DNA from 2 places in the Neorhizobium sp. T25_13 genome. Region 1 is predicted to be linked to the other one. Evidence: predicted binding sites of a transcription regulator. Region 1 holds the regulator's gene; the other holds the start of a gene.
What was found. The regulator LexA, encoded in region 1, represses DNA repair genes until DNA is damaged. The targets are predictions, from matches to a motif close to TGTTCNNNNTGTGTTCNG.

Region 1 (17,665 bases):
TTCTGCATCGAGATGCACGCCGTCGATCGGCGTCGTTTTCGCTACCGATCCCGCATCAAAGAAACCGCAGCCCAGTTCGTCCGCGAGGTCCCGATAGAGCGATGCAAGCATCGAAGACTGCTCGATGCCTCCCCGAAACAGCGCTCCGGTCATCGGGTTTGCGGTCTCGCAGAGCGTCGGCGGCGACACGATGAGGATTTCCGGCGTGTCGCATTCCCGCCCCCAGTCGTGGAAGCGCACGAGGCTGACCAGTTTCTTCACGCCCTGCCGCGCGCCCATGGCCGTGCCGTGGATGATCGGCTTCAGGTCATTGGTGCCGAGCATGAGGATGACCAGCTCGAGAGGACCATGGCTATGAAGGACTGTCGGCAGCAGCCGCGCGCCATTGCGATCGCAATCGGCAAGCCCGTCGTCATAGGCGGTGGTACGACCGCCGAGACCCTCAGCAACCACATTGACCGCCGGAGCGAGCGCTGCCTGCAGCACGCTCGGCCAGCGATCCTCGAAAGCATGGCGGCCGCCGGTTGCGACATCCGTACCCCAGGTCAATGAATCGCCATAGCACAGAACGGTTTTCATGGACGCACCACGCATTCCCCTCCCCCTTGGGGACACCCTCCCCGCAAGGGGGAGGGAAAGACCAGACTAGACCAGCATCGCCATCGGATTTTCGATGTAGCGCTTGAAGGCGGACGCGAGTTCCGCACCGAGCGCGCCGTCGATGACGCGGTGGTCGAAGGCGAAGGTTGCGGTCATGACCGTGCCGACCTTGATCTCGCCGTTCTTCACGATCGGCTTCTCGACGCCTGCGCCGATCGAGACGATCGAAGCCTGCGGCAGGTTGACGATCGAGGTGAAGTTGGAGACGCCGAACATGCCGAGGTTGGACACGGATGTCGTGCCGCCCTGGTATTCTTCCGGTTTCAGCTTCTTGTCGCGGGCGCGCCTGGCGAGATCCTTCACCTCGTTGGAGATGGCGGAGAGCGTCTTCGTTTCGGCCTTGCGGACGATCGGGGTGATCAGGCCGTCCGGGATGGATACGGCCACGCCGACGTCTGCATGCTTGTGCAGCACGCGGGCCGTCGAGGTCCAGGAAGCATTCGCCATCGGGACATCGCGCAGCGCGAGCGCCATCGCCTTGATGATGAAGTCGTTGACCGACAGCTTGAAGGCCGGAACCTCGCCCTTGTCGGTCTTCTTCATCGGCGAAGACTTGTTGATCTCGGCGCGCAGCTTCATCAGCGCGTCGAGCTCGCAATCCATCGAGACGAAGTAGGACGGAACCGTCTGGCTCGACTCGGTGAGGCGCGAGGCGATCGTCTTGCGCATGCCGTCATGCGGAAGAAGCTCGTACGAACCCTCGGGGAAGAGCTTGAGGACGGTATCGTCCGACGGCCCCTTGGCGATCGCCGGTGCGGCAGCAGCCTGTGCAGCGGCAGCCGGTGCAGGCTTGGCACCACCGGAAGCGACAGCCCTTTCGATATCGGCCTTGACGACACGGCCGTGCGGGCCGGAACCCGACACGGCGGAAAGGTCGAGGCCGGCTTCCTTGGCGAGGCGACGGGCGAGCGGCGAAGAAAAGGGCCTTGCACCGCCCGAAGACGCCGGAGCCGGTGCTGCGGCTGAAGGAGCCGGTTCGGACGCCTTTTGAGCCGGAGCGGCTTCCGCCTTCGGGGCGGGTGCAGCTTCGGCCTTCGGAGCCGGAGAAGCGCCACCGCCCGAAGAGGCGGCAGCCGAGACATCCTCGCCGTCGGCGGCGAGGATGGCGATCAGGGCGTTGACCTTGACGCCTTCGGTACCGGCCGCAACGACGAGCTTGGCAACTGTGCCCTCATCGACGGATTCGACTTCCATGGTCGCCTTGTCGGTCTCGATCTCGGCGAGCACGTCGCCGGACTTGACCTTGTCGCCTTCCTTGACCAGCCACTTGGAAAGATTGCCCTCTTCCATGGTCGGAGACAGGGCAGGCATGGTGATGTTGATTGGCATCGAAACATCCTCCCCTTATCTGTAGCAGACGGTTTTCACCGCCTGGACGACTTCGCCGACATTCGGCAGCGCCAGCTTTTCGAGATTGGCCGCATAAGGCATCGGAACGTCCTTGCCGGCGATCGTCAGGATCGGCGCATCGAGATAGTCGAAGGCCTGCTGCATGACGCGGGTGGCGATTTCCGTACCGATCGAGTTCTGCGGATAACCCTCCTCGACAGTGACGAGGCGGCCGGTCTTCTTGACCGACTCGATGACGGTCGGAAGGTCCATCGGGCGCAGCGTGCGCAGATCGATCAACTCGACGTCGATGCCTTCCTTTTCCAGTTCGGCGACCGCCTTCACGGCATAGGTCATGCCGATGCCGAAGGAAACGATGGTGACGTCGTTACCCTTGCGGTGGATGCGCGCCTTGCCGATCGGAAGGACGAAATCGTCGAGCTTCGGCACTTCGAACTGGTGACCGTAGAGGATTTCGTTTTCCAGGAAGACGACCGGGTTCGGGTCGCGGATGGCGGCCTTCAGCAGGCCCTTGGCGTCGGCAGCCGTGTAGGGCATGACGACCTTGAGGCCCGGGATCTGGCTGTACCAGGTGGCATAGTCCTGGCTGTGCTGCGCGCCGACGCGGGCGGCAGCACCGTTCGGGCCACGGAACACGATCGGCGCACCCATCTGGCCGCCGGACATGTAAAGCGTCTTGGCGGCCGAGTTGATGATCTGGTCGATCGCCTGCATGGCGAAGTTGAAGGTCATGAACTCGACGATCGGCTTCAGGCCCGCCATGGCGGCACCGACGCCGACGCCGGCAAAGCCGTGTTCGGTGATCGGGGTATCGACCACGCGGCGGGGTCCGAATTCCTGCAGCAGGCCCTGGGTGATCTTGTAGGCGCCCTGGTATTCAGCGACTTCCTCACCCATGACGAAGACGTTCTCGTCGCGGCGCATTTCTTCGGCCATCGCATCGCGAAGCGCTTCGCGAACGGTGGTCATGACCATTTCGGTGCCGGCCGGGATATCCGGATCGGCGGCCGCCTCGGCCTTGGGCTGGGCCGGGACCTTGGCCGCGGCAGGCGTCTCTTCACTTGCTTCGCGGGCCTTGCCGCCTGCGGCGTCGGACGTTGCAGCCGGCGTATCCGCGTCAGCCTTGGCAGGTGCCGCCGGCTTTTCCGCGCTCATCGCATCGGCGCTTTCGCCATCTTGCAGGAGCACGGCAATCTTGGTGTTGACCTTGACGTTTTCGGTGCCGGCGGCGATCAGCAGCTTGCCGATCACGCCTTCATCGACGGCTTCCACTTCCATGGTCGCCTTGTCGGTCTCGATTTCAGCGATGACATCGCCGGACGTGACCTTGTCGCCTTCTTGCTTCAGCCATTTGGAAAGCGTGCCTTCCTCCATGGTCGGAGAAAGCGCGGGCATCAGGATATCGATTGGCATTGGGTTCCCTCCCCGCGATCAGAGCAGAATGTCGGTGTAGAGCTCGGACGGATCCGGCTCCGGATCGGCCTGGGCGAAATCGGCGCTATCCGAAACGACGTCGCGGATATCCTTGTCGATCGCCTTCAGCTCGTCCTCGGTGGCCCAGCCCTTTTCGATGAGGCGCAGGCGCACCTGCTCGATCGGATCGTGCTCGGAGCGCATCTTCTGCACTTCGTCCTTGGAGCGATATTTCGCCGGGTCGGACATGGAGTGGCCGCGATAACGGTAGGTGAGCATTTCGAGAATGATCGGGCCCTTGCCGGAGCGGCAGTGCTCGAGCGCCTCGTCGCCGGCGGCCTTCACGGCGCGAACGTCCATGCCGTCGACCTGGATTCCGGGGATGCCGAAGCCGGAACCACGCAGCGAGTAGTTCGACTGCGCCGTCGCACGCGCCGTCGAGGTGCCCATCGCATAACGGTTGTTCTCGACGATATAGACGATCGGCAGCTTCCAGAGGGCCGCCATGTTGAAGCTCTCGTAGACTTGCCCCTGGTTGGCCGCGCCATCGCCGAAATAGGCGACCGAGACGCTGTCATTACCACGATACCTGTTGGCGAAGGCGAGGCCGGTTCCGAGCGAAACCTGGGCGCCGACGATGCCGTGGCCGCCGTAGAAATGCTTCTCCTTGGAGAACATGTGCATCGAGCCGCCCTTCCCTCGGGAATAGCCGCCCTTGCGTCCAGTGAGCTCCGCCATGACGCCACGCGCGCTCATGCCGGTTGCCAGCATATGCCCATGGTCGCGATAGGCGGTGATAACCTGGTCACCCTCCTGCTGCGCCATCTGCATGCCGACGACGACAGCTTCCTGGCCGATATAGAGGTGACAGAAACCACCGATGAAGCCCATGCCGTAGAGCTGGCCGGCCTTTTCCTCGAAACGGCGGATCATCAGCATTTCACGATAGGCGTGAAGATCCTGATCCTTGCCGAAATCCGGGGTGTTCTTGCCCGTAAACTCCTTGGCGGAGGCTTTCGAGGCCGATTTGATTGCAGACTTTGCCGCTGGTTTGCGGCCGGATACAGACGCGGTCTTGGTCGGCGCCATTCATCCCTCCCTTTGAGTTCTGCGTTGAGAGCGAGATTACGCCCTGACGTGTATCGCCAGATTCCCACTCTGGTGTCGGGCGTACCATAGGCAAGAAAAGCTGCCCCAGCAATGCCATAAATGCATGGCTCACATTCCGCACAACCTATTGAATAGGTTACAGAAATGTAAAATTAACCGAAATCGGGTTAATTTAGAAGTAGTTGTTGAAGATGACGATTTCGTCGCCGCGGGAAATATTCAGCTGATAGCGGGCGATCTCGTCCAGCATGTCCTTGTCGAGCGAACCGTCGCTCATCAGCTGAACCTGCCGCTCCAGCGTTTCGCGCCGGGCGGTCAGCTTGGCGAGTTCGCCCGCACGCGCCTGCCGCTGACGCTCGAATTCCTCCGTGGCGATCAGGCCTAGATCGCCATGGATGGAATGATAGCCGAAGTAGGACAGAAACGCGACTGTGATGGCGGGAAGGACAAAACGGCCGAATTTTCTTTTCTTATGATGCTTTGTCCACATGCCGCTCTAACGCCTTGTCACGCTTACGGGATCTCAAATCAGATCCGAAACAGAGCTTCAAATTCGCAGAACTTGCTTAAGCAATCGTTGACCAGAATCATGACGCGAAAAAGCCCGCGCTTTTGGCGCGGGCCTTCATGGCAAATATCGGATCGAAAAGCCTTAGGCTTTCAGGATGCCGCGGCCGGCATAAACGGCCTGCGGACCCAGCATTTCCTCGATGCGGATAAGCTGGTTGTACTTGGCAAGCCGGTCGGAGCGCGACAGCGAGCCGGTCTTGATCTGTCCGCAATTGGTGGCGACAGCGAGATCGGCGATCGTCGAGTCTTCGGTTTCACCCGAGCGGTGCGACATGACGGCGGTGTAGGCCGCCTTGTGGGCCGTCTCGACGGCATCGAGCGTTTCCGACAGCGAGCCGATCTGGTTGACCTTGACGAGGATGGAGTTGGCGACGCCCATCTTGATGCCGTCGCGCAGGCGGGCCGAATTGGTGACGAACAGGTCGTCGCCGACCAGCTGGCACTTGGCGCCGATCTTGTCGGTCAGGTACTTCCAGCCGGCCCAATCGTCTTCAGCCATGCCGTCTTCGATCGAAATGATCGGGTACTTGGCTGCAAGCTCGGCCAGGTAATCGGCCATGGCTTCCGGCTCGAGCGTGCGGCCCTCGCCTTCCATTTCGTACTTGCCGTTCTTGAAGAATTCGGTCGAGGCGCAATCGAGCGCCAGGCAGACGTCGTCGCCCGGCGTGTAACCGGCCTTCTCGACCGATTTCATGATGAAGTCGAGGGCTTCCGACGCGCTCTTCAGGCCCGGTGCGAAACCGCCTTCGTCGCCGACATTGGTATTGTGGCCCTGGGCCGCAAGTTCCTTCTTGAGAACGTGGAAGATCTCCGAGCCCATGCGCACGGCGTCCTTCAGCGTATCGGCGCCAACCGGCATGACCATGAATTCCTGGAAGTCGATCGGGTTGTCGGCATGGGCGCCGCCGTTGATGATGTTCATCATCGGCACCGGCAGGACATGGGCATTGGGGCCGCCGACATAACGGTAGAGCGGCAGGCCCGACGTCTCGGCAGCAGCCTTGGCGACGGCGAGCGAGACACCGAGGATGGCGTTCGCGCCGAGGCGCGACTTGTTCGGCGTGCCGTCGAGCGCGATCATCGTCTTGTCGATATGGATCTGGCTTTCGGCATCGAAACCGCCGATCGCATCGAAGATCTCGGTGTTGACGGCTTCGACCGCCTTTTCGACGCCCTTGCCGTGATAGCGCTTGCCGCCGTCACGCAGTTCAACGGCTTCGTGCGCGCCTGTGGAGGCGCCCGACGGAACGGCCGCACGGCCCATCGAACCGTCTTCCAGATAGACATCGACCTCGACGGTCGGATTGCCGCGGCTGTCGAGAATTTCGCGGGCGATGATATCGGTGATGGCGGTCAAGGGTCTCTCCCTGGGTTTGGACTTGACGTCACGAGGTCACTGAAAATGTCTCATAATCAATGACACGAAAATTACAATCGAAGCAGTTTGCGCGCTTTTTGTGGGCGGGCTCAAGCCGCCTTGGCGATGGCATCGAGCGCGAGCAGCTTTTCGAGCAGCCGCGGCATGTCCTTCAGATGCACCATGTTGGGGCCGTCCGAGGGCGCATTGTCCGGGTCCTCGTGGGTTTCCAGAAAGACGCCGGCGACACCGACCGCGACGGCTGCGCGCGCCAGCACCGGCACCATGGTGCGGTCGCCACCGGTCGAAGCGCCCTGCCCGCCCGGCTGCTGCACCGAATGCGTCGCATCAAAGATGACCGGAGCGCCGAGCGACGCCATGATCGGCAGCGAGCGCATGTCGGAGACCAGCGTGTTGTAGCCGAAGGAAGCACCGCGCTCGCAGAGCAGCACGTTCGGATTGCCGCTCTGGGTGAACTTGGCAAGCACGTTCTTCATGTCCCATGGGGCCAGGAACTGGCCCTTCTTGACGTTGATGACGCGGCCGGTCTTGGCGGCTGCGACAAGCAGGTCCGTCTGGCGGGAGAGGAAAGCCGGGATCTGCAGGATGTCGACCGTCTCGGCAACGACGGCGCATTGCTCTTCCGTGTGAATGTCGGTCAGGACCGGAAAGCCGAACTCCTTCTTGAGGTCGGCAAAGATCTCCATGGCGGTTTCGAGCCCGATGCCGCGCTTGCCGGAAATCGACGTGCGGTTGGCCTTGTCGTAGGAGGATTTGTAGACGAGGCCGATACCGAGCTTGCCGCAGACTTCCTTCAGGGCGCCTGCCATCATGAAGGCGTGGTCGCGGCTTTCCATCTGGCAGGGGCCGGCGATCAGCGACAGTTTTGCGTCCTGCGCGAAAACCACCTTGCCGTCTCCCTCGCCGACGGAGACGCTGGAATTTGCGGTAACTTCCATGAACCTATTCCTCGAAGCCGAACAAAACACCCTGGCCGGGCGCCGCCGAGACGAGAACACGGCCCTCCCGGCGGACGAATGCGACGTCATTAGCAGCAAGGGTGATCTCTGTCACGGCAAGATCGGCCGTCTTGAAGATGATCACCCGGCCGCGCAGCCCCTCGGCACCCGGCGTCGGCGGCAGGGCGAATTCCGCCTCGAGTTCGTGATCCTGCAGGATGCGAATGTGGGCATTTGCCGCCGCAAGCTCGAGCGAAGCAGCCTCTGGCTTCGCCTTCGTCATCAGCACCAGCTCGGCCAGGGGTGCGAAATCGGAGGGCGCCGATGCCGACAGAATGATCTTGCTCAGCCCCATGACCGCATTGGAATGGTGCTCCAGTTCGCCGCGATCGGCCGGCAGGGGATTGATCCGCTGGCAGGAAAACATCAGGAAGTCGGGCGCCCGGTCATCACCCGCAAAAGCCAGCCGGAAGCTTGCCTGGATTTCGGAACCGTCGGCCAAGGTCATTCCGCGGGAAAATTCCAGCACGTCGCCTGCCGAGATGCCACGCATCTTGAAACGCGCGTGATCGGCCATCGCGTCGCGCGTCGCGACAACGAGCGCCGAGAAGCCCTGCCTGTCACGTGCCTTGCGGAAGGCCAGATCGCGTGCGGTAAAAACGTTGCCGCGTTTGGCGGCAGCGCTTGCATGACGCCGATTGGCAATAGCCAGCGGCTCCAGATAGCTGCCATCCGAGAAGAACACACAAGCATTGGCTGTGCCGAAAGGATGAAAAGCGTCGGGCGCAACTGTAAAACCAAGCTTCGTGAGCCGGGAACGCGCAGCGGTAAGTCCCGCCACCGGCAGCACGAGATGATCGATTGGTCTTGCGTTCACGCGAGGGCCCCCGGAATTGGAATCGCAAAGCTAGTTTGGCAGCGGGCTCGCGCCGCGCAAGTGGTGTGGCTCGAGATATCTGGTACGCATCTATGAAGAAAAAATCATCATACTTCACAGAAATTTAGGGACTTGCAGAACACATATGGAACATATAGTGTCCGTTCTGGATTTGTTTCCGACTCTGAGGGTGCCAAAAGATGCTCACGCGCAAACAACAGGAATTGCTTCTGTTCATTCACGAACGCATGAAGGAATCCGGCATCCCGCCGTCATTCGATGAAATGAAGGATGCTCTCGACCTCGCGTCCAAGTCCGGCATCCACCGCCTGATCACCGCGCTCGAGGAGCGCGGCTTCATCCGCCGCCTGCCGAACCGGGCCCGGGCGCTCGAAGTCATCAAGCTGCCGGAAGCCTACTCGCCGAGCATGCAGCCGCGGCGTGGTTTTTCGCCCAGCGTCATCGAGGGCAGCCTCGGCAAACCGCAGCCGGTCGCGGCGCCTCAGAAACCTGCCGCCAACGACGATTCGCCGAACGCCACGACAGTTCCGGTCATGGGCCGCATCGCTGCCGGCGTGCCGATCTCGGCGATCCAGAACAACACGCACGACATCGCCGTGCCGGCCGAGATGCTCGGTTCCGGCGAACATTATGCGCTCGAGGTCAAGGGCGATTCGATGATCGAGGCCGGCATTCTCGACGGCGATACCGTGATCATCCGCAACAGCAATACGGCCAATCCGGGCGATATCGTCGTGGCGCTGGTGGACGACGAGGAAGCGACGCTGAAGCGCTTCCGCCGCCGCGGCGCCTCCATCGCCCTCGAAGCCGCCAACCCAGCCTACGAAACCCGCATCTTTGGGCCGGACCGGGTGAAGATCCAGGGCAAGCTCGTCGGCCTCATCCGCCGGTATCACTGATCATCTGCCGGAGCGGTTCCGGCAATGAACTATCGAAACCCTGGCTTCGCCAATCATAGTGGCGGTGCCGGCTCCAGGGACGGTCTGCGCCCGCCATGGCGGCACGGATCTGCCAGCGCCGAATGTCGGTCGCGCCGTTGAGGGAAATCTCCAGGGCACCCGCCTTGCGAAGCGTGGCGCCATTAATCATCAGGGCGCCGGACCGGCATTGGTCGAAGCGGGCGCGCGGCGCAATGACAAGACTGGCGGCGTCGCAGGCGGCACCCGCATAACGGCCGTCCTCGACAGCGATAACGATGCCCTTGCCCGTGCTTGCCGCACACCAGGCCGTCGGCTCGCAGGTGAAGCGGCCGACGGGCGCCTGTTTTATCCTCGACTTTGCCGTTTCCAGTTGCTGCGGGGTCAGTTCGCGGCGCTCGTTGGTTTTCTCGCCGGGCTGCTTGTCGTCGGGGGGCTTGTCCCTGGATGGCGACATTTCAGGCTTGGTGGGATCGCCGAGCAGAAGCGCCCTCTTCCATTGGCCGTAGACAAAGTCGGGCGGGCGGGCGCGATTGGTGGTCACCCCTTCCCCGTCTACAAGTGCGACCATCGTCCCGTCTTCCGAGATCAGTATATCCGGCAGCGGCATCGACCGCTCATGCCAGGAAAGCAGCAGAGCGGTCACCATCAGCGGCAGGCCTATCAGTCTCAGTCTCGTCCTCATGAGCGTCAGCAGCAGGAAACCTGCCGTCGACACGGTCAGGAACCAGGGATGCTGTCGCCCTATGCCGACATCGCCGCCCCAGGCGGCGACGTGTTTGGCGATGGCGATCACCCATCCCAGGCCGATGCCCATGAGCTTCATGAAGGGCGCATCGAGGCCGAACGGCATCAGCAGCATGCCGGCCAGCCCCGCCGGCATGACCACAAAGGAGATGATCGGCATGGCGGCGAGGTTGGCGGCAAGGCCGTAGGTGGCGATACGGTGGAAATGCTCGACCGAGAACATGGCGGTCGAGATGCCGCCGATCAGCGAGGTCACGAAGATGCCGGCCGCGAAATTCCAGGATGCCAGCACCGGCGTCACCACAGGGTGACGGAATGGCAGAGGTTCGGGATCGCGGCGTTCTGCCCTGTGTTTCCAGAGTGCGTAGCCGGCGACAAGGGCGGCGGTGGCGGCAAACGACATCTGGAAGCTCGGCCCCAATATTTCCGAGGGCGACATGGCGATGATGACCAGGGCAGACAGCGCCACATTGCGCAGGCTGATCGATGGCCGATCGAAAAGCACCGCGACCAGCATGATCGCCATCATGATATAGGCCCGCTCGGCGGAAACGCCGAAACCGGAGATCAGGTAATAGGCCGTCGCCATCATCAGGGCGCCGAGTGCGGCGATCTTCTTGACCGGATAGGCCTGGGCGAAGCCCGTGAAGACGGAAAGCACGGTGCGCACGCCGACAAAGAAGATGCCGGCGGCGAGCGCCATGTTGAGCCCGGAAATAGCGACGATATGGGCAAGGCCCGACAGTCGCAGCGCCTCGGTGGTGTCTTCGGAAATCGCCCGGCGCTCGTCGGTGACGATCGCCGCGGCAAAGGCGCCGGGATCTCCGGGCACGGTCTTCCGGATACGGGTTGCGATTGCACTGCGCAGATCGAAAAGCTGGGTTTCGACGTTCGCAATCCAGCTCCGGGTTGAAGGGGAAGCAGCCTGCTTTTTCGGCGCCCCATAGAAAAATCCAACCGCGCCGATGCCGTCGTAATAGGAAGAGAAGGCAAAGTCGTTGAGGCCAGGCAGGGCGGGTCCCGACGGGGGTGAAATGCGGGCGCGGCCGCTGATCGTCTCGCCGGTTTGGGCCGGCTCATGGCGGGACCTTGCCAGCAGAGATACACGCTGCGGTGGGCGCCTGACTTGCGGATTGGAGGTCCGCTCAATGCGGACAATATAACGCCAGCGGCCCTGGGCGTCGCTCTCCCTGCGCTCGACCACGCCGGCAAGCTCGGTGGTCACCGGCGTATCGAGAATGACGGTGGAGCGCCTCCAGGTCTCCAACTGCGCCAGCATCATGCCTGCGAGAAAGAGTGCGAGAGCGAGCGGCAACAGGTGCGTGGCACCGGACCGGTAGCGCGAGACGATCACAAATATCGCGCAGACGCAAAAGAGAAGGAAATACGGCCAGAAAGCCGGGGTCTGCGGCAGCACAAACCAACAGGCGGCCCCTGCCCCGATGACAACAGGCAGAAAAAGGAAGCCATGGCCATGGACCGTCTCCTCCTCCAGCATGGCCGGGAGACGGCGCCGCAGCCGGTCAAGGCGTCGGATCGTCGAGCGTTGAAAGGACCCGCGTGACGTGTGAACCGGCGGGCTGCGTTCGATCGCGGGAAAAAGCTCGGCCAGGTCCCGGACCTTGACTGAGTCGGATGCGCCTCCGTTTATGCGGAGATCCGGCGGCCGGGATATCAGCTTCCCTGCCTCGGCACGCGTCGGAAATGCATTTTCCTCCGGCATGAAACGCTCTATTCGCCCCACCGCCAAACATGTGGCAATGCAACCTGCGCGCTTCCTCCCCGGCCGTCAACCGACGGTTAAATATCGGGAATTCCGAGGCGCAAAAAAGGCCTGCAACAGGAAGTTGGACATCCAAGCAAACGCCGCTGCCCAATAATTTTTCGCGCTGCACAAAATGCCGTCACGACAGCTTGGCATCAGCTTTCGGATCATATAGCTAAACTGTGGACGCTTAATTCTTGTGGCGCTTTTTGGGCGCCATGCCGCCAAAAGGTTGGAGGATCAGCATGACGGATACAAGCGCAAATCTGGTAATCGGTGACAGAAAAGTCGATCTGCCGGTCAAGTCGGGCACCATCGGTCCGGACGTGGTCGATATCGGCGCTCTTTACAAACACACCGGCACCTTCACCTACGACCCGGGCTTCACCTCGACGGCGTCTTGCGAATCCAAGATCACCTATATCGACGGCGACGCGGGCATCCTGCTGCATCGCGGTTATCCGATCGAACAGCTGGCCGAGCATGGCGACTTCCTGGAAACCTGCTATCTGCTGCTTTACGGGGAACTGCCTACCGCTGCGCAGAAGAAGGACTTCGACTATCGCGTGACCCATCACACGATGGTACACGAGCAGATGAGCCGCTTCTTCACCGGCTTCCGCCGCGACGCCCATCCCATGGCCGTCATGTGCGGCTGCGTCGGGGCGCTGTCGGCCTTCTATCACGACTCGACGGACATCACCGATCCGCACCAGCGCATGGTCGCTTCGCTGCGCATGATCGCCAAGATGCCGACGCTTGCCGCGATGGCCTACAAGTATCACATCGGCCAGCCCTTCGTTTATCCGCAGAACAACCTGGACTATGCGTCGAACTTCCTGCGCATGTGCTTTGCCGTTCCGTGCGAAGAGTATGTGGTCAACCCGGTGCTCTCGCGCGCCATGGACCGCATCTTCATCCTGCATGCCGACCACGAGCAGAACGCTTCGACCTCGACGGTCCGCCTCGCCGGTTCCTCGGGCGCCAACCCGTTCGCCTGCATCGCGGCCGGCATTGCCTGCCTCTGGGGCCCGGCCCACGGCGGCGCCAACGAAGCAGCGCTCAACATGCTGACGGAAATCGGCTCGGTCGACAAAATCCCGGAATACATCGCCCGCGCCAAGGACAAGAACGATCCGTTCCGCCTGATGGGCTTCGGTCACCGCGTCTACAAGAACTACGATCCGCGCGCCAAGATCATGCAGAAGACCACGCATGAAGTGCTCGGCGAACTCGGCCACAAGGACGATCCGCTCCTGCAGGTCGCGATGGAACTCGAGCGCATCGCGCTCACCGACGAGTATTTCATCGAGAAGAAGCTCTACCCGAATATCGACTTCTATTCGGGTATCACGCTGAAGGCGATGGGCTTCCCCACCACCATGTTCACCGTGCTCTTCGCTCTCGCCCGTACCGTCGGCTGGATCGCCCAGTGGGCCGAAATGATCGAAGATCCGCAGCAGCGCATCGGCCGCCCGCGTCAGCTCTATACTGGCGAAGCGCAGCGGGACTACATCCCGGTTTCCAAGCGTTAATCGCCAAGCGAACCCAACAAAAAACCCGGTCAGAGACGACCGGGCTTTTTTGTGTCCAGAACCTGGAGAACGATGCCGGCGGCCGCTTCGCCCGGTGGCACGGGCACCTGCAGGCGCTCCCAGGTGAGGTCGAAACCTTCGATCATGGCGCGACGCTGCATGGTGTCGGAAGACAAGCGCTCGGCCCAGCGGCAGAGGTTTGCCGATCGCACCACCTCGTTGACGTATTCCGGCACGACGACATAGTCGGCGATCAGGTTCGGCAGGGCGCCGGACCAGGTCTTGATGCGTTTTGCGAGCATGGTGATCAGCCAGTCGGTCTTGTAGGCCGAGACCACCGGAATTCCGGCCAGGCCGAGTTCGAGGATCACCGTTCCGGAGGCCGCAAGCGATGCATCGGCCTCAGCAAAGGCCGCCCATTTGCCGTCCGCATCGGCGGTGATCTCCGGCTTGACCTCGAAACCGGCGGCGATCTCGCGCACCAGCTTTTCCTGGCGTGGAACCGTCGGCAGCACAAAGCGGGTCGGCCCGTTGCGCACAACGAACTCGCGGGCCGCCTCGCCGAAGATCGGCAGCAGCGCCTTGATCTCCGCCGAACGGGAGCCCGGCAGAAGCATGATCGTCTTTTCTTCCCCTCGCTCCTTCACCGGGCGCCCGGCCCGGATGCCGCGGACCTTGAGGAGCGACGGATCGGCTGTCAGACGGTGGCCGACGAAGGTGGTTTCCGGCCCGCCGAGACGCTTCATGGCCTCAGGCTCGAACGGCAGCACAGCCAGGACATGATCGACATAGCCGAGCATCGCCTTGGCGCGATATTCCTTCCAGGCCCAGACGCTCGGGCAGACATAATCGACGATCGGCAGGTCCGGCAAAGCGGCGCGCACTTTCCTGGCGACGCGATGGGTGAAATCGGGGCTGTCTATGATGATCAGCACGTCAGGCTTGGCGGCAACGATCGCGGTCGCCGTCTGGTTGATCCGCTTGATCAGGTTCGGCAGGCGGGCGATCACCTGGGTCAGCCCCATGATCGACAGTTCGGAAAAGTCGAAGAGCGAGGTGAGGCCTTGTGCCTCCAACGCTTCGCCACCGACGCCGACGAGTTCGACCGGGCCGTCATGGGCTGCCTTCAAGGCCGCGATCAGATCGCCGCCGAGAAGATCGCCGGATACTTCGCCGGCTATGACGCCGACCTTCAAGGTCTTGACCATCACAATCCTCCTTGCGGCAGGCCGGGATCGATGCCGCAGACGAAAATACCGGCAGCATCCGCCGCGGCAATCATCTTCGCTTCTTCCAGCACCAAAGCGCGTCCCGCCTCCACGGCGATGCCGGCGAGACCGGCCTTGATGGCGTTTTCAATGGTCGACGGGCCGATCGTCGGCAGATCAGCGCGCATATCCTGCTGCGGTTTGCAGAGCTTGACGAGCACGCCCTTGCGGCGGGCGGAGATGCGGCCCTCGGCGCGCAATGCCGTCACCCGCTCCAGCATCCGGTCCGTGCCCTCGACGCCTTCCAAGGCCACGACACGTCCGCCGACGCTGACGGCGCCCTGGCCAATATCGAGCTCGCCGAGACGCTTGGCGGCTTCGGACGCCCGATCGATATCGCGGCGGTCATCCTCGGACGGCGCATGGGCGCCGAGCGGTCCGGTCTTTGCAAGCAGGCCGGGCACGATGTCGTGGGCGCCCAGCACCTCGCAGCCCATCGCCTCGATGAGCTTGATGACCATCTGGAGCACCGAATCGTCGCCGCCGGAAAGAAGCGTGCGGACAACCGAGGGGACTTTCAGGATCGTGCGGAAGGTCGGATGGATGTCGCGCCAGTCGGGCCTTCGGGCAACACCGCCCGACAGGATGACACGGGTGATGCCCTTGTCGCGAAACAGGCGTTCGATCGCCGAAAGATTGCCGACGCCGACGGAGACCGCTTCGAAACCGTCGAAGCCCTGATCGGATTCGTTTGCGAGCGCTACGATCAGAGGCGCTTCACCGGCAGCCTGGGCGGCTTTCGCCACATAGAGGGGCAAGAAGCCCTTCCCGGCGATGATTGCCAGCCGGCCCTTCGGCGCAAGGCTCGGGAGGCCGGCCATGTGGGATCAGCCCTTGCCGCGGAAGGTCGAGGAAATGGCACGATCGCTCTCGACCGCGATGAAATCGAGGATTTCCATCGCTTCCTTGCAATCGGCGTAGTCGTTGCGGATCGCCGCTGCGTTGGCGCGGATGTTACTCTCGCCCTCGAAGATCTGCTTGAAGGCGCGGCGGACGGTATGGATCGTCGCGCGCTCGACGCCGGCCCGGGTCATGCCGACCACGTTCAGGCCGCCGAGGACGCCCGGATTGCCGTTCAGCATGCCATAGGGAATGACGTCGTAATTGACGGCCGAAAGACCGCCGATAAAAGCCTGGCGGCCGATGCGGGTAAACTGATGCACGGCGCAGCCGCCGCCCAAGATCGCCCGGTCCGCCACGTGGACGTGGCCGGCCAGCATGACGTTGTTCGACATGATGATGTCGTTGCCGAGCTGACAGTCATGCGCGACGTGCGAATTGGCGAGGAACAGGCAGTTGTTGCCGACCACAGTCTTGCCGCCGCCGCCGACCGTGCCGCAGTTCATCGTCACGCCTTCGCGCATGACGCAATTGTCGCCGACCGTCAGCGTCGAATCCTCGCCCGCCTCATGAAGGCTCTGAGAAACACCGCCGATGATCGCCATCGGAAAGATACGGCAGTTGCGGCCGATCTCGGTGCGACCGCTCACCACGGCATGCGACAGCAGCTCGACGCCATCCTTCAGCACCACGCGCGGGCCGACATGCGAAAACGGGCCGACGACGACGTTCTCGCCGATGACGGCGCCGTCCTCGACCAATGCTAACGGATGGATGCGCGCGCTGGCTGCAATGCTGCTCATTCTTCTTCCTTGCGCCGGATCATTGCGCCGATATCGGCTTCGGCAACAAGTACGCCGTCCACCTTCGCGTCACAATGGAATTTCCAGATATTTCCGCGCTGTTTCTGCTTGGTAACGTGGAATTCGACCCGGTCGCCCGGCACGACCGGTTTGCGGAAGCGGGCATTGTCGATGGTCATGAAGTAGACGAGATTGCCGCCCTCGCCTTCTTTCCTGGCGCAGATGGCGCCGGCAGTCTGCGCCATGCCCTCGACCAGAAGCACGCCCGGCATGATCGGCTTCTCCGGGAAATGCCCGGTGAAATGCGGTTCATTGGCGGTGACGTTCTTGATGCCGATCGCGGAATTGTCGCCGTCGATCTCGACGATCTTATCGACCAGGAGAAAAGGATAGCGGTGCGGCAGCAGCTTCATGATTTCCTGAATATCGGCCGCGCCGAGCACCGGCTTGGTCTCATCAGTCATTCTTCTTCTCTCCTCTGCGTTTCGCCCGCTCATCCGAACGCATCAAGACTTCCGCGGTATCGCGGAGGAAATCCGGCATCGGGCGGGCGGGAATACCGCCATAACGCGCCCCGGCGGGAATATCTCCCACCACACCGCTCATCGCGGCAATCTGCACGCCGTCTCCAATCGAGATGTGTCCATTAATACCGGATGCGCCGCCGATCAATACACCGTCGCCTATCCGCGTCGAACCGGCTATGCCGGCGCCGCTGGCGATGCCGCAATGACGGCCGATGCGCACGTTGTGTGCCACCTGAACCTGGTTGTCGATCTTGGTGCCTTCGCCGATGACCGTATCGTCCATGGCGCCGCGGTCGACCGTCGTGTTGGCGCCGATCTCGACATTGTCCTGGATGATGACGCGGCCGATCTGGACGATCTTCAGCATGCCGCGCGGACCCGGAGCAAAACCAAAACCGTCCTGGCCGATGCGGACGCCATTGTGAATGATCACGCCGTTGCCGATGAGAGCAGCGACCACGCTCGCCCCCGCAGCGATCGTGCAATCGCGGCCGATCTTGACGTCGGCACCGATGATGGTTCCGGCGCCGATGCGGCTGCCGGTGCCGATCTCCGCCCGCGCGCCGATCACGGCCATGGGCTCGATCTCGACGCCGGGTTCGAGCCTGGCGGTCGGATCGACGAACGCGGCCGGCGAGATGCCCGGTGGAAACGAAGTGATCGGAGACGGCCGCATCGCGATCGGATGCAGGATGGCACCGGCCTGGGCAAACGCCGTGTGTGGCGTCTTGGTCAGCAGAACCGGGATATGGGCCGGAATGATCGAACGGATCGCGGGATCACAGATAATCGCGGAAGCCTTGCAGCTTTCCAATTCGTGACGGCTTTTCCGGGACAGGATATAACAAATCTCGCCCTCGCCGGCCCGCGCAACGGGTGCGACGGAACGGATCAGTCGATCGCCGGCGCTGCCATCAAGCAGTTCAGCCCCAAGAAGGGCGGCCAA
Region 2 (13,765 bases), on a different contig from region 1:
TCAAGTTAACTTATCCGCGAAATACGCGCTTGTTTATGTACAGGCGGATAATTTTAAACAGCCGCGGCTGCTGTCATCTTTGTTTCGTGTTCAACACACATCACGGAGAAACGACGATGACACGCATCTTAATCAACGTAATGAAGGGCGGCGAACTTTCCGCCCAAGTCGTGGAATTCCCCGCCACCGGGTACGTTCGCCTGAGGCAGATTCTCGGCCCCTACGGACCGCTGCCTATCAGCCGATCGGGGTTCTGGGCCGGGGTGAAGGACGGCAAGTTTCCCAAGCCCCGTAAAATATCGGCAAGGGTGACGGTTTGGCGCGCCGAAGACATCCATGAGCTGCTTGATAAGATCGAGCAGAGCGCGGCTTAGCCACTGAAATTCAGCAACTTCTGATCGGCAACGAAGCGCCGGTGGAATGAGCGTTGAGGCGCGATCCACCGTCCCTTCCCCTTTCTGCGCCGATACACATCAACCCCTTTTTGCCGCCGCCGCCGGAGAGCCCTCAGCCTTCGATCGCGGACCCGAGGCCAACGGAGTGATTATGGTTTCCTTGAAAAACCGACCAACACTGGACCAACAGATGGAGGCACACGACGCTTCCATCAACCGCGCTGTCAAACGACGAATTCCGAAATCCGAGCTCAGCGTCAAGTCGATACCGCGCCAGCAGATCCGCCGTAAGCGGCTTCTGGCCAACCGGGTGTCTGCGCTTCACGCCACGTGGAGCAGCCTCGATCGCGGTCGCCGCAGCGCGGCATGCCGCTTCGAGTGGGCACGGCTGCAAGTCTTCATGGCGGGGGAGGTGCTACCCCGCCTGCAGGAACTGGATACCGAACTAGTCTTTCTGACACTCGCTGATAAGCGCTGGCGAGTAGCGCCAACGGCCGCCGTCGATGCTTTCAAACGTCCTCGACGCAAGTTTCGGGCCGCGATCCAGTCGCTTCGCGAGGAAGGCTTCAAGCCGGTCTTTGTTGTCGCCTATGAAATATCTGGCGACCGCAATCTCGAAGCTAACTACGCTTTCGAACCGCATGCCCATGTCCTGATCGGGGGCGTCCCCGAACCGGCCTTGAAAGCTGCATTCAATGTGCGGCTCCCGCGCATTGCGCGTGGCCGCGACAAGCCGATTTCCGCACGATCGGTTTCGGCTTCCCAGATCGGGAACATCCTCGGTTACCTGACCAAAATGAAAGCTCAGGATCGGGTCGAATTCGTCCGCTCGGACGGACGTCGCGACCGCACATCGAACCGCATGACCCTCGAACAAGAAACTCTTTGGCTTCGCTGCATGGCGGCGACGCCGATTGCGCAGGTCATCCAATTCGGCGGCTTCGCCGAGTCGATGACATCGCGCTTCATCCATTGCGAAATGGCAACCATGATCGGAGATATGAAATGAAAGATGCAGTAACTCGTCACTTCGAAGGTCTACAAAGGTACGCCAGGAGGGTTAAGGGCGGCGGCGGCAAAAAGGGGTTGCCAACTGCACCTAGTAGTACTGCAAAGTCATCGCGTCCTTCCGAGAAAGCGGGCCTAGGCCCAGTTTCTGGGCAAGCAACGAAAGCTGCGGCCCGTGAGGCGAAAGCCGTACCCACAAAAAAGTCGGGCCTAGGCCCAGTTTTCGATGATGGAGAGAGCCCTAGCCGACCGTCGATAGGAGATTTGGTGGTTGAGTGTATGGATGGCGATGACGGGCTGCTCTACTATCTGTTTGCCGCAAAAGGCGGCAAGTTCGTGCTACCTCTTACGGAACTAGCCGCTACCCCGCAGAAAGTCCTAGTCGAACTCGCCAAGATCAGAGTTCGGGTGAACGGTAGAGCTGCCCGGGACCAACTCAACGCAAAAATCGAGGCGGCCGGGTCGAATAAATCAACCGTTGCGACGATCCAGGGCTACGAGCGAGTTACCCGCCCGCGATATTTTGTCTACGGCGACGGCCATGTGATTCTCGGCGAGCGTCGGCTTGTAGTCCACCCCCGAACCACAGGCAGCCAAGCTTTCGAGAGAGCTGGCGAGCTCGAAGCCTACGAAACCGGTGTCGCGCCTGTTCTACGCGATCAGGCTATCCCCCTCACCGTATTTTTCTTTGGGTTGTCGCAGGTGATCAAGCCCTTTGCGAAAGCCGCGGGGATCAACGCCGAAAACATGATGATGGATCTTGTCGGCAGGAGCACGAACTACAAGACGGCTCTTACATCGACCGTCGCTGGTTCAATATGGGGTAAGCCTGATCGGGTGGGTGGCTATGCCCACAGATGGAATATGTCGGCGCAGAAGATCGAGGAGTTCTTCAGGGAACACGACAATCACCTTCTGATTCTGGACGAGGCCACGCTCGCTGACAAGGATCCGAAGAAGCGAGGCGACGTGATCTTGAACGTTGTACATCGGCTTTCGTCGGGTGAGAGCCGGGCGAGAACGGGCGAGGCCATTACGGCACATTCGCTGAGCATGTTATCGAACTCGAACGAGCCGATGAGGACAATCCTAGCCGCCAGTGAGGACGTAACCGAAGCGTTGGAAGCGCGGTTGATATCCTTCAAACTTCCGACCCGCGAAACTGGGTTTTTCGACAGCGTTCCCGAGGGGTTTTCATCGTTGGGCGCAGCCATGAAGCAGATTTTCACGGTCACTCAAGCAAATCACGGGCTGTTGGCACGGAAATTAATCCTTGAAGTCCTTCGCTATGTTCACCGAGATCATGCTGGCTTGCTTGAGGTGATAAAGGGTGCAGTCGGCAAGTTTATGAAAGCCGCAGGCCAAGGTGAAGCTGAGATGGCGACGTTGCCATATCGGCGGGTGCAGTCATTCGCTCTGGCATACGCCACTGCGGTGATTGCATTCAAAACGAAGACCCTTCACAAAAAGCAGTGGGGCCGCGTCAAGCGCACCCTTCTGCGAGCTTGGAACGAGCACGCCAACGCGCTGGAGAGTGATGGCGATCTTCGCTTTAACGAGTACATGACCGATCCTTCTCACGTCTTCGCCGATGCGCGGGGAAGCGAAAAACCCGAGGTCTCGGACAAAGCTTTTAAGAAGATAGACGGAATCGTATTCACGGCGAAGGACAAGACGCTGTGCCTCGCTGTCCCTCTCCATGCAATCGGCAAGCTGAACTACTCGACTGCCAAGCTCAAGCAACTCAAGAAAGACGGGATTCTCCGGGCCGGAGGAAACCTCCAGAGCAAACTGCGGCTGCGCAGGGTCGGTCGTGAGGAAAGGCGCGACGTTTTTTACGTGTTCAGGGTGACCGCCATCAACTCTCAAACGCGGTTCAACGAATGAGCGAAAAACTCAGAATACGCTAAGATGTTGATTTTCAATAGAAAATGTGCATAATGGCGGCTGTTCGGCACTGAGGCCTTACCTTATTCAACCTTTGCCGAGCAGCCGATGAAAACAACAATTGAGCGCCCCCGTGGCGCTCTCATTCGTTTAGGAGCCGCCATGCACATGCCTTCAACAGCCCCGGTCGTTCAAAACTCCAAAAATGTGTCGCTACCGCACGTGTCGATCCTCAACGGGCCGCGACAAACATTGGTCGTCGCTCAGCCCCGCGCGAAGTCAACCGCGCCGACGAAAACAGGCGGCGCGCCGCATGTCCTGCTGGTTGGCCTTGATGATCAGGGTAAGCCACATGCCTCGTGGTTCGAGGAAAATCAAGCCGACGCCGCCGCAGTCGCCGCTGATATTATGGGAATGGCGCTTATCGGCGTGGCCTCCGACGAGCTCGCAGCGATCGCCTCGAAGCTGCCGCGTGGCAAACTGTTCGAGAGCGGCAAGGCGTTCGTGCCGTTCGTCAAGCGCACGGTCTACGACCAGCTCGCGACGTATTTCGATGAGGAGTTCGCGGCCTCGACCGCTGCCCGGGTCGAAGCTGCACAGGCGGCAGCAGCCGAAGGATATGCCAAGGCCAGCAAAGGCGAGGTGCCACCACGCCAGCCTGAGGACTGGTCGAAGATCGTGGTTGGCGATTTGGTTCTGGCGGAAGACGCACCATCGGAAGGCTGGTTCGAGGCCGAGGTGATCGAACAGGCTGCTAACGAGCAATTTCGTCTGAAGTGGCGTGATTGGCCCGATCTTCCGAATTTCACCCGGGGCATCACCGATATCGCCCTGCTGCATCCCAAGCATGTGGCCGCGTGAGGCGTTCATGCAGACGATCACGATATTGCCGATGATCGATATCGGTCCAGGCCCTTACAGCAACCTTCGGCAGCGCACGGCGATGAACCTCGACAGGACCCGGCTGATCAGCGAACTCAACGATCGGCTAAGAGAAACGTTCGCCGGCGGGCGGGTGATGCTGACGCGGTGCGTTCAAGGTCTCCCCGACGATGAGCGGGCGCAGTTGCTGCGAGCCGTGAGGGAGTTTGATGCCTTCGATGCGGCGAACGATCCGCAACGCGAACATGACTTCGGTCGCGTGCTGGTCGCAGGGCAAGGGTACTTTTGGAAGATCGACTATTTCGATAGCGACCTAGAGTACTTATCACCCGATCCAGCCGACCCAGCGGTGACGACGCGCGTCATAACAATCATGCGGGAGGACGAATATTGAGCCTCCTGCTTCAAGTGGACGTTGACCCCCAAAGCCGCGATCATTTCGCGGCTTCTTTTTTGTCAGGTGTTGCTCGGTTTTCGTCCTGCTCGCATTGCCGCAGGCCGGGGCCGGGCGGGGTCAACCTCAGCGAAAAAACGGCCGACCTTGACATCCAGGGCCGCTGCCAGAGCTTCCAAAACCGAAATAGTGACGTTCTCCTCGCCCCGTTCGATTCGGCCCACGTACGACCGGTCAATCGCCGCCTCAAGCGCAAGCCTTTCTTGAGAAAGGCCTCGCTCGACGCGCAGCTCGCGCAGATTCCAGCCGATGAGTTTGCGGGCGTCCATGATGGCGCACAAGGCCACATTGAGTGCTTGACAATCGACGGACTGTCAGTCCCATATTCGTTGCTACAAGTTCCACCTCGCAACCGAACAGATGCCTCTGAGGGAGGCGATCATATGCGGTTAGGCAAGGTATCTAAGGGAATTCCACGATGACCGCCTACATTGACGCCATGCGCCGCTACGTCGACTTCTCGGGGCGATCAACGCGAGCTCAGTTTTGGTCCTACCACCTCGCCCTCCTGGGGATCGCGGTGGGCACCTTCATCATCGACATCGTGATCAGCGGAGGCCGTGAGCCGCAGCCGCTGGTCTCCGCACTGGTCGTGATCGGCCATTACATCCCGTCGCTGGCGATCATCGTCAGACGCCTGCATGATTCCGGCAGCAGCGGCTGGCTGGTGTTGTTGTGCCTGATCCCCGGAATCGGGATCGTGGCCTTCATCGCGTTCGGCTGCTTCACACCGACCCCGGGGCCGAACCGGTACGGCCTACCCCTTCAGCCTCACTCGCAATCCGCCCCTGCTACCGCCCCAGCAGCATCTCAAGCCGCCAACGGGTCAGTGGTCGATCGCATCGAGAAAATAGCCGCGCTGCGTGCGTCTGGTGCGATCGATGACGCGGAGTACGCACAGCTGAAGAACCAGATCTTGAGCGGCATAGCTCGCTGACGGACGCTGCGGACCTTTGCCTTGCCGCCCGCTCGGGCGGCGTGCTCATTTGGAAATCAAAAAGTTCGGAAATTTGGAGGGACAATGAAAATCGCGATCGGTATTATTTCGATGTTTTTGGGGCTGCTGGTGCTACTGCAATCCTGCACCGTGGGCACGGCTTCCCATATGCTTGGGGAGCAAGCCACGGCCGATGCCGGTGCAGTCGGCATGCTGGTGGGTGTTCTCTACTTCGTCGGCGGAGCATTTTCGTTCGGCCTGCCGGTGGTGGCGATGGGCGTGTTCGCGGTGGCCTCGCTGCTGGCTTTGGCGGCCGGTGCGAGCGGAAACTTCAGCGACATGACAGTTTGGGCCGTGGTGGCCTTTATTCTCGCTGTAGGGGCATTTTTCTCGTGGCGTTCGGCCCGCAAGGGGAAGGTAGCGGCGAACAATGCGTAATGTCTCCAGTGCCGCTCTGATCTCGATTGGCTTGCTGGCCGGGGCAGGCAGTGTTCGCAGCGAGGACTTGCCCTATTTCGTTGGCAACGTCTGGGGCGTGTGGCAGCACCTACCCCCGAAAAATGCCAAACCCGACGACAAGCCTCATTGCAGGCTGGGAACCATGACGTGGCCGAACAGGGGGCTCAACTTCGTGTACGTCCTTACCAGCGCCGAATATATCGAGCCTTGGCTCCAGATTTATTCTGAGAATTGGGAGCTACCGATCGGCAACAAGACGAACGTCGATCTCATAACCATTGCCGGACGGCTGAGCTTCGAGCTGGCGGCGGAGAGCAACAATTCCCTGACTGGCTCAACCGACCCCAAGGTCGTCGGGAAGGACAAGTCTTTCAGTGTCGAAGTTGCCCTGTCCTACATGCTGGACTCGCGCCGCAAGGGCATCAGCACACGCATCACGTTCGCCGGTAGCGAGCCGGAATGGCATGTTCCGCCAATGGGCCAGTTTGAAACGTATCAGGTCAATGCCAATCTCAACGGCTGTATAGCCGACCTTCGTGGCAAAGCGGCTGATCTCTTCAGGCGCGGCAGCGGCAAAGCTGACGGCAAAACCTCACCCTTCGCGCAGTAGTTTTCCGACATCAGTGTCTATTGTTCTAGAGATGACGCGGAGTTACCAGAAATATAGCGAACGTTACTTATCTTGGATGTTGATCCTCACAGCAAAGCAAGATATATCTATACATATTACTTAAACCTCCTTGGTGAAATAATATTGCAGGCAGTGCATAATAACGACCCTATCGTTGATCACGGACAGGTTCTTGTTGTGACATCATCGTCGCCCGGCATTGTCTTGACATTCTGGCAATTGTCATATCGGATATTGTTCCACAAGCCAACGCGCCGCACGTTTCCTTGGCTACTATTCGGGGGTCTGAGATGACGCGTGCAATCTGCATCAAATGCGGGAATGAGAAACATGGCTCGTGGACACCCTGTCGAGAGTGCCGCTACCAGCCGTTCGGAGTTCCCGATGTCGCATGGTCGTTGATACTTTCGGACCATTACCTATCCGGGGATACACTGGACTGGATTGGCCAGTACATTGTGGCAAACAAGCGTCTTCCCCTGTTTGAAGCGGAGGAGATCAATACTCTCTATCAACGCGCGGAAGAGACCGTACTAGCTTCATCGCGGTCGTTGTCAAAGCGTGGATTGTTGCCTAAGACTTAGTAAGATTGCAACATATGCCAAACGACAGGGCGCACATGAGGAAGAGATATCTCGTAATTCTGGCCGTTATACTAGTCTTTCCCATGGCAGTTCTTGCGGAAGAAGAGCCTACGATGGAGGATCTTGTCAGGGATGCGAAGCAGAACTCCACGCTGAAACAAATGATATCGATGTCAGCTCAAACACTCCGGTGGGTGAACGCTAGGCTCAGTGAAGAGAAAAAGCCTCTTCTATTCTGCGAGCCGAGGGGTACAGCGATAACAGCGAACGACGCTCTTGCAATTATCGCATCCCAAGTCCGAGACTCAGAGTGGATCCGCAAGGACAAATCATCGAATATGCCCATGCATCTCCTCTCTGCCCTTGTCGAAAGATATCCGTGCTAATTCTGCTTCGCTGCGCGAGATAGAGCTTCATTGAAGCGAGCATCCCGGCTTGAATGACACGGTCTTTGTTTGCTCAAAGCCCTTGTCGTGGATATTTTTTCCCTTCTCCCTGAGGTCTGCTTTTATAAGTTTGCATGACGGGCCCTGGATTTCGATGGAGATATCCACCCGGACCTCATAATCGGTACCGATAGTAGAGTACTTCCCCATCCACTCAAACGGCTGGCGTTGCTCGTCGCGCAGAACGCTGGAGAGCGTCAAAATTCCGTCCCTGAAACTGCTTGAGGTAGACATTGTAATCTTGTTCGTCTCGCCGGGCTTAGAAGGGTCGCTGCATGAAATGCGGTCCGAGGTAGTTTTGCCGATGTCGAACAAGGGGCTGATAGATGACCACCTGCCATTGACCTTGCAGCCTCGTCCGAATGGTCCACCATATGCGAAAGTGTAGAATGTTTTCCCCTCGGATCGAACGGGCTGAATATATGCTCCGCCAGAAATTGGGTGTTTGTAGGCGTTGAAATTATTTTTCAGCGTGTTCCATGTATATTTATCGGTGTGGGTGGTGATATTCGATAGCTGAATATATTGAAACGCTGGCTTCGCAGTATCAGCTTGGGCGACGGACGTCGTGACCGCAAGCGCCGTAAGGGTGACGCAGAATATTCTCGTGCGGATGAATAATATCGATTTTTTCATCTTGCCCATACCGAAATTCGTTGCTCTGAGGGGGTGTGATCTATTTCAGCGTAGCGCGCAATTCTTCGAATACGAGACTGTCCTGTAACTTGTATAATCTTTGGAGGTGAAAGACTTATCCGCCGCACTGAGATTAAGTTCGAGCACCGCGCATTTGCCTCCTTCGATTTTTATTACTACATGAACCGACGCTACTACATCATTGCCCCAATGCGATGTGCGTTGCTTGGTTTTCATAGTGCTTGAAAGGGAAATCGTGTCGCCACTATGATTACTTGAAGACGCCATCGTGATTTCGGTCGTAGAGCCGGGCTCGATTGAATCTCTACAAACTAAACGATCTGATGTTTTGGATCCGATGTCATACAGCGGCGTGGCGTGAGAAAAACGCCCGTTAACCTTGCAACCGGCACTCCAGGGCGTCGAGTACCCAAGCGTATAAAAGGTTTTCCCGTCTATCCGCGTAGCAGTTATCATTGCGGGAGCAGATATCTTATCTCTTTGGACGAGGGGCCTATTTGTCAAAACCTCAAGATAGCGCCTTTCGGTCTGGACGGTTACATTTGGGATTTCAATTCCGTACCGTACCGGAAGAACCGACTCTGCCTTGGCAGGCACAAATTGTGTTGCCGCCAGCAACGCTGCGATGATGGCTGACGAGCTGATATTCGACATAAGGGGCCAGATGGGTCGCATAGGTTTCTCAGTAGCAGGCATATTTGCCGTTAACGAGCATGCAGTTGTTCTTTTGAGAAGGTATCATACTGCTACCTGAATTATTCTTGATCAACGCGTCGTTTGCCTTCCGTAATTTGGAGACTAGGCTTTCATTTCCTGCACGCGTCGCTGCATCTATCCCCATCCGGTAGGCAATGTTCGCCCGCGTCGGCTTTCCTGCTTTTTCGGCGTCGTACCCACTGCGCAGCCAATGCAAGGCATCCGCTATCTCGGCATTTTTCTGATTGATCTTTGCCTCTCGCTGATTTCCCGCAATCACCGCTTCGTCCGCGGCCTTTAGAAAGGCAATGCGCGCGCCATCAAACTTCCCGGCCTGCTGAAGTGCAATTGCTTGTCGATTGAGCTGTCGGCTATTCGTGCCATGTCGTTGTTCGTCCAGATCTGCCCTTCCGACATTATCGGTGGCTTGGGTTTGGCTGGCTAGGGATTGGACGATGGAAAGAATTGCTCCGCCTACTGCCAAGCCCGCTGCGATCTGCCCGCCGGTGACCTGACCGGAATTTCTGGTTCCCGAACCTCCGTTCCCCGATACGCAGGCCCAAGCATTTGTAGCAAGTTGCTTTCCCGGGCCGCAAACCGAATCCGCCAAGGCGAATTCTGACGTGGCGCAGGATGAAAAGGCGACAACAGCTGAAAAAAGATAGGTTAGTCGCTTCATTTTCAATCCCCCCGTAAGAACCCTATCGAGGACACAATTTATTACTACAGTCAATTCCCGCCGAACGTAAATTTAAACGCGTGGCCGGCACTAACGGTATTGGGTCTAGCACTACATTTCTTCACTAGTTCTGACCCTATCATGAGTCTATCCACGCGTGCGGTTTGTTGTCAGCGAGCTCCCTCGTATGCGGTCTGCTGGGCAGATGCCACGGTTGTGCTACAAGCTGGCTCGATAAGACGACAAGGCTCACACCCATGATACGGCTGCAACAGCGGGGCTTACTTGGATTTCTGGTAAATCCCTTCAATTCGACTGCCCGAATAATAGAACTTGATGGGCACCACCTTCGGGTCACGAGATTGGGCGAGACGTCGTCCATCTCTTTGGAAGCCATGACGTCGCCACCATCGGTGCGAAAGGGCTTGTTTGGTGCAACGCTGACGCTCTCAACAGCAGGAAGCGGGAACATTATCCTGCGCTGCGCCGGACACCCTGAAGCCCGTGATTTCTCCATTGAGGTCAAAAAAGCTTGGATTGACTTCAACCTTTCGGCTTTTGCTCGCGAGGCGGACCGCTTCTCCCGAGTTCATGCCGTTGTCGCCAACCTCTTCAATCCAACCTCCTATCCGGCGGCCTGCCATGTTGCACCCTTTCTTGCCGAAGCGAGAGCCCTCGATGACGCACTTCTATCGAAGCTCCAGCCAGATGCCATTGGCTCCGAGGCGGCCGCTGGTGTCGCATTGGTCAGAAAGTTTGCAAGCGAACCTCGATTAGGGAGAGCAAGTGCCATTGCAATATTCGTGACGGCTGCGCTGGACCGGTGGAAGGACTTCTTTGATACGATTGAGAGCAAGCCTCTGACGCCGGAACAGCGTCTGTCGGTCGTGGTGGACGAGGATGCAACATTGGTCCTCGCCGGTGCCGGGTCCGGCAAGACTAGCGTGATCACCGCGAAGGCAGCCTATCTGGTCAAGGCCGGTATACGCAAGCCGGAGGAAATCCTGCTGTTGGCCTTCGCGAAAAATGCCGCCAAGGAGATGTCTGAACGAGTGGAAGCGCGCTCAGGTGTTTCAATCGCGGCACAAACGTTTCACGCAATTGCCTATGACATCATCGGGATAGTGGAAGGGACAAAGCCCGCGCTGGCCGATCACGCCACCGATGACTTGGCGTTGAACAATATGATCAAGCAGATACTGAAAGACCTCGTTCTCACGAGACCGGAGGTGTCTAAGGCAATCATCCAATGGTTCGCCCACTTTCTGGTGGAGCCCAAGACCGAATGGGACTTTCAGACGAAACACGACTTCCACACCCACATGGAGCAGCAAGACCTGCGTACGCTGCAAGGGGAAAAGGTCAAGAGCTACGAAGAGTTGCAGATAGCTAACTGGCTTTACGAAAACGGCGTGGAGTATGAGTACGAACCCGTCTACGAGCACAAGACTTACGACACCGGGCGCCGTGAATATTGTCCGGACTTCCGCCTTACGGAAAGCGGCATTTATATCGAGCATTTCGGTGTGCGACGCCAGCAAATGTCTGATGGTAGCGAGCGGCTGACGACAGCTCCCTTCGTTAACCGCGAAGATTACCTTGCAGGCATGGAATGGAAGCGTCAGACCCACGCCGCACATGAGACGACCCTCATCGAAACCTACAGCTACGAACGGCAGGAGGGCCGCCTGCTGGCGGCCCTAGCCGAAAAGCTAGCCCCGCATGTAAATCTCCTGAACCCTCGCTCGGCTGAAACTCTCTACGACCACATTGTCGAGCTCAATCAGATCGATGCGTTCTCGCAGTTGCTCGGGACATTCCTGCGGAAGTTTAAAGGCGGTGGCTACAGCCTCGCGGCCTGCGACGCCAAGTCCGAGCGCATGAAACTAAGCAAGCGAGGCAAGGCGTTCCTTGCAGTATTTGAGCCTGTCTTTCAGGAATATCAGCAACGGCTTGGCAAGCGGATCGACTTCGAGGACATGATTCTCAGGGCCGCGCACTACGTTGAAACAGGCCGGTACGTGAGCCCGTTCCGCCATATCCTCGTCGATGAATTCCAAGATATCTCGCAAAGCCGAGCCCGGCTAGTGAAGGCTCTAAAAGCCCAGCACCCAGACGTTCGCATCTTTGCCGTGGGCGATGATTGGCAATCTATCTTCCGCTTTGCCGGGTCCGATATTCATCTCATGCGCCACTTCGGCGGTGAGTTCGGGGGAAGCTTCGATGGGCAATCCGGCATACACCGGACGGTCGACCTTGGTCGCACCTTCCGTTCCGTTGATAAGATCGCGTTCGCGGCTCAAGCCTTCGTTCTCAGGAATCCGGCGCAGATCCAAAAGCAAATAATTCCCGCCGGGATTGCGACAGAACCGGCGATCAAGATCATGATGACATCGAAGGGCGAGGAAGGACTGGGGGAAGTACTGGCCGCGATGTCCGCTAAGTTGGACGCCGGGCATACAGCCAGCGTGCTCCTTCTGGGGCGCTATCGGTTTATCGAGCCGGACATGCCGAATCTCCAGCGGCGGTTTCCAGGACTGCGTATTAGTTTCAAAACCATCCATGCTTCGAAGGGCCTCGAGGCCGACCATGTCATCCTCTTGAACGCAGACAGCGGCCGCACAGGCTTTCCCTCTGAGATCGTCGATGACCCCTTGCTTGCTTTGGTCTCACCTGAGGAAGAGGTGTTCCCAAACGCGGAAGAGCGGCGAGTGATGTACGTGGCGATGACGCGGGCGCGTCACAGCTTGACGATCCTTTCCTCCAATTCGAGACCCTCGTCTTTTGTCACTGAGCTCAAGAAAGATCCCGTCTATGGCGTTGCTGCGGCGGTCGGCGCCGAACAAGAAGCTTACCAGTGCGGTGAATGCAGCGGGCGGTTGCTGGGTGCACGAGGAAAAAATGGCCGCACCACATATCGCTGCGAGCACGTTCAGTATTGCGGCAATCTGCTGCCCGCCTGCCCGTCCTGCGGCGCTGGCACGCTACGTCGCGCGGCGGGATCGACTGAAGCTCGGTGTAGCTGTGGTGCCAGCTACCCAGCGTGCCCCGAATGCTCGGATGGATGGTTGATCGAACGAACCGGGAGATACGGCCCTTTCCTCGGTTGTGTTCGATACCCCACCTGTGACGGGAAAATGCATACTCCCCGCCCTGTTCGGCGCGAGCGGAAGGTCAAGTCTAAACTTTAGTGTACTCTTCGACAGGAGAACATCGCGTCCCTGCTGCGCCAATATTGGCAATGCAAGGATGAGCAGCGCAATGCAGCGAAAGGTCGCTCTCCCTGAGAACTAGCCTCTTGCGGGAAATTTCTACCTGCCATTTCTCCGCTCTGATAGCGCGATGGTAGGGAGGGAGCCTTCTGCAAGGTGATGTCCGGCGCCAGCCGCGCACTGTTAATTCAGCCTCGCTCACACGGCACAAAAAACATCACGGTCTCAGGCAAAGTTTTTCATGCTTCTTCACCCCTGACATGTCGCAGACGATGTGCTTGACTTGGAAGGGGTGGGAGCGGACGTCCGCCACGCTGGTTACCGCCTTGCCCGGAAGAATCGTGTCGGTTGTTCCCCATGTCTTACTTGTGCAGTCGTTCCCATCGCCGTTCATGTGGTAACACATCACCACCTGAATAGGTACAGAGCATCTATTCTCGATACGAACGTAGTCCCAATCGACCGCTCCTTTGCCAGCTTGGCTAAATTTTGCGCAGTCGCCACGAATTACCGGCGCTCGATTATCTTTCGCAGCATTCTTTTCGGGTTTGCTTGACCAAGGATCAAGGGTTGGGTCGCGATCTGCCTTGGACTGAAAGTTCTCTATTATTCGCTTGTTATCAGTAGCCGATTTCGTCGTATTAGATGGCGCCGGGATCTGGACGGCCGGTCTCGATGGCGATTTCGGAGGGTTACGTTTTCTAGCAACACATTGGTCCAACAGATCTGGATCAAGCCCCTGAGGTGTTTGCGATTCATCTACGCACTGACGGTGAATCATATCCGGCTTGTATTCACGCTCTGCTGCAGCGTTGCCAACGGTTAGCCACAGGGAAGC

Region 2: a site for LexA is predicted at 9,831-9,848, ahead of C5J22_RS14535 (UvrD-helicase domain-containing protein). Genes of this name have one in related genera too.

Annotation. Positions count from the first base shown of each region.
Region 1 covers NZ_PVBI01000002.1:626,692-644,356, reverse strand. The annotation lists gene C5J22_RS06755 (SGNH/GDSL hydrolase family protein) at 1-579, opposite strand, end outside; gene C5J22_RS06750 (pyruvate dehydrogenase complex dihydrolipoamide acetyltransferase) at 646-1,989, opposite strand; gene C5J22_RS06745 (pyruvate dehydrogenase complex E1 component subunit beta) at 2,005-3,423, opposite strand; gene pdhA (pyruvate dehydrogenase (acetyl-transferring) E1 component subunit alpha) at 3,442-4,512, opposite strand; gene C5J22_RS06735 (septum formation initiator family protein) at 4,706-5,023, opposite strand; gene eno (phosphopyruvate hydratase) at 5,186-6,460, opposite strand; gene kdsA (3-deoxy-8-phosphooctulonate synthase) at 6,571-7,419, opposite strand; gene C5J22_RS06720 (VOC family protein) at 7,424-8,296, opposite strand; gene lexA (transcriptional repressor LexA) at 8,497-9,216, shown strand; gene C5J22_RS06710 (ComEC/Rec2 family competence protein) at 9,197-11,398, opposite strand; gene gltA (citrate synthase) at 11,992-13,281, shown strand; gene lpxB (lipid-A-disaccharide synthase) at 13,311-14,489, opposite strand; gene C5J22_RS06695 (LpxI family protein) at 14,489-15,370, opposite strand; gene lpxA (acyl-ACP--UDP-N-acetylglucosamine O-acyltransferase) at 15,377-16,192, opposite strand; gene fabZ (3-hydroxyacyl-ACP dehydratase FabZ) at 16,189-16,656, opposite strand; gene lpxD (UDP-3-O-(3-hydroxymyristoyl)glucosamine N-acyltransferase) at 16,649-17,665, opposite strand, start outside.
Region 2 covers NZ_PVBI01000005.1:350,312-364,076, reverse strand. The annotation lists gene C5J22_RS14595 (AlpA family transcriptional regulator) at 117-374, shown strand; gene C5J22_RS14590 (hypothetical protein) at 547-1,404, shown strand; gene C5J22_RS14585 (DUF927 domain-containing protein) at 1,401-3,290, shown strand; gene C5J22_RS31175 (hypothetical protein) at 3,399-4,151, shown strand; gene C5J22_RS14575 (DUF3768 domain-containing protein) at 4,159-4,566, shown strand; gene C5J22_RS14570 (helix-turn-helix domain-containing protein) at 4,629-4,895, opposite strand; gene C5J22_RS14565 (DUF805 domain-containing protein) at 5,045-5,563, shown strand; gene C5J22_RS14560 (hypothetical protein) at 5,648-6,001, shown strand; gene C5J22_RS14555 (hypothetical protein) at 5,994-6,632, shown strand; gene C5J22_RS14550 (hypothetical protein) at 7,252-7,623, shown strand; gene C5J22_RS14545 (hypothetical protein) at 7,651-8,328, opposite strand; gene C5J22_RS14540 (hypothetical protein) at 9,023-9,715, opposite strand; gene C5J22_RS14535 (UvrD-helicase domain-containing protein) at 10,078-12,906, shown strand; gene C5J22_RS31170 (hypothetical protein) at 13,145-13,765, opposite strand, start outside.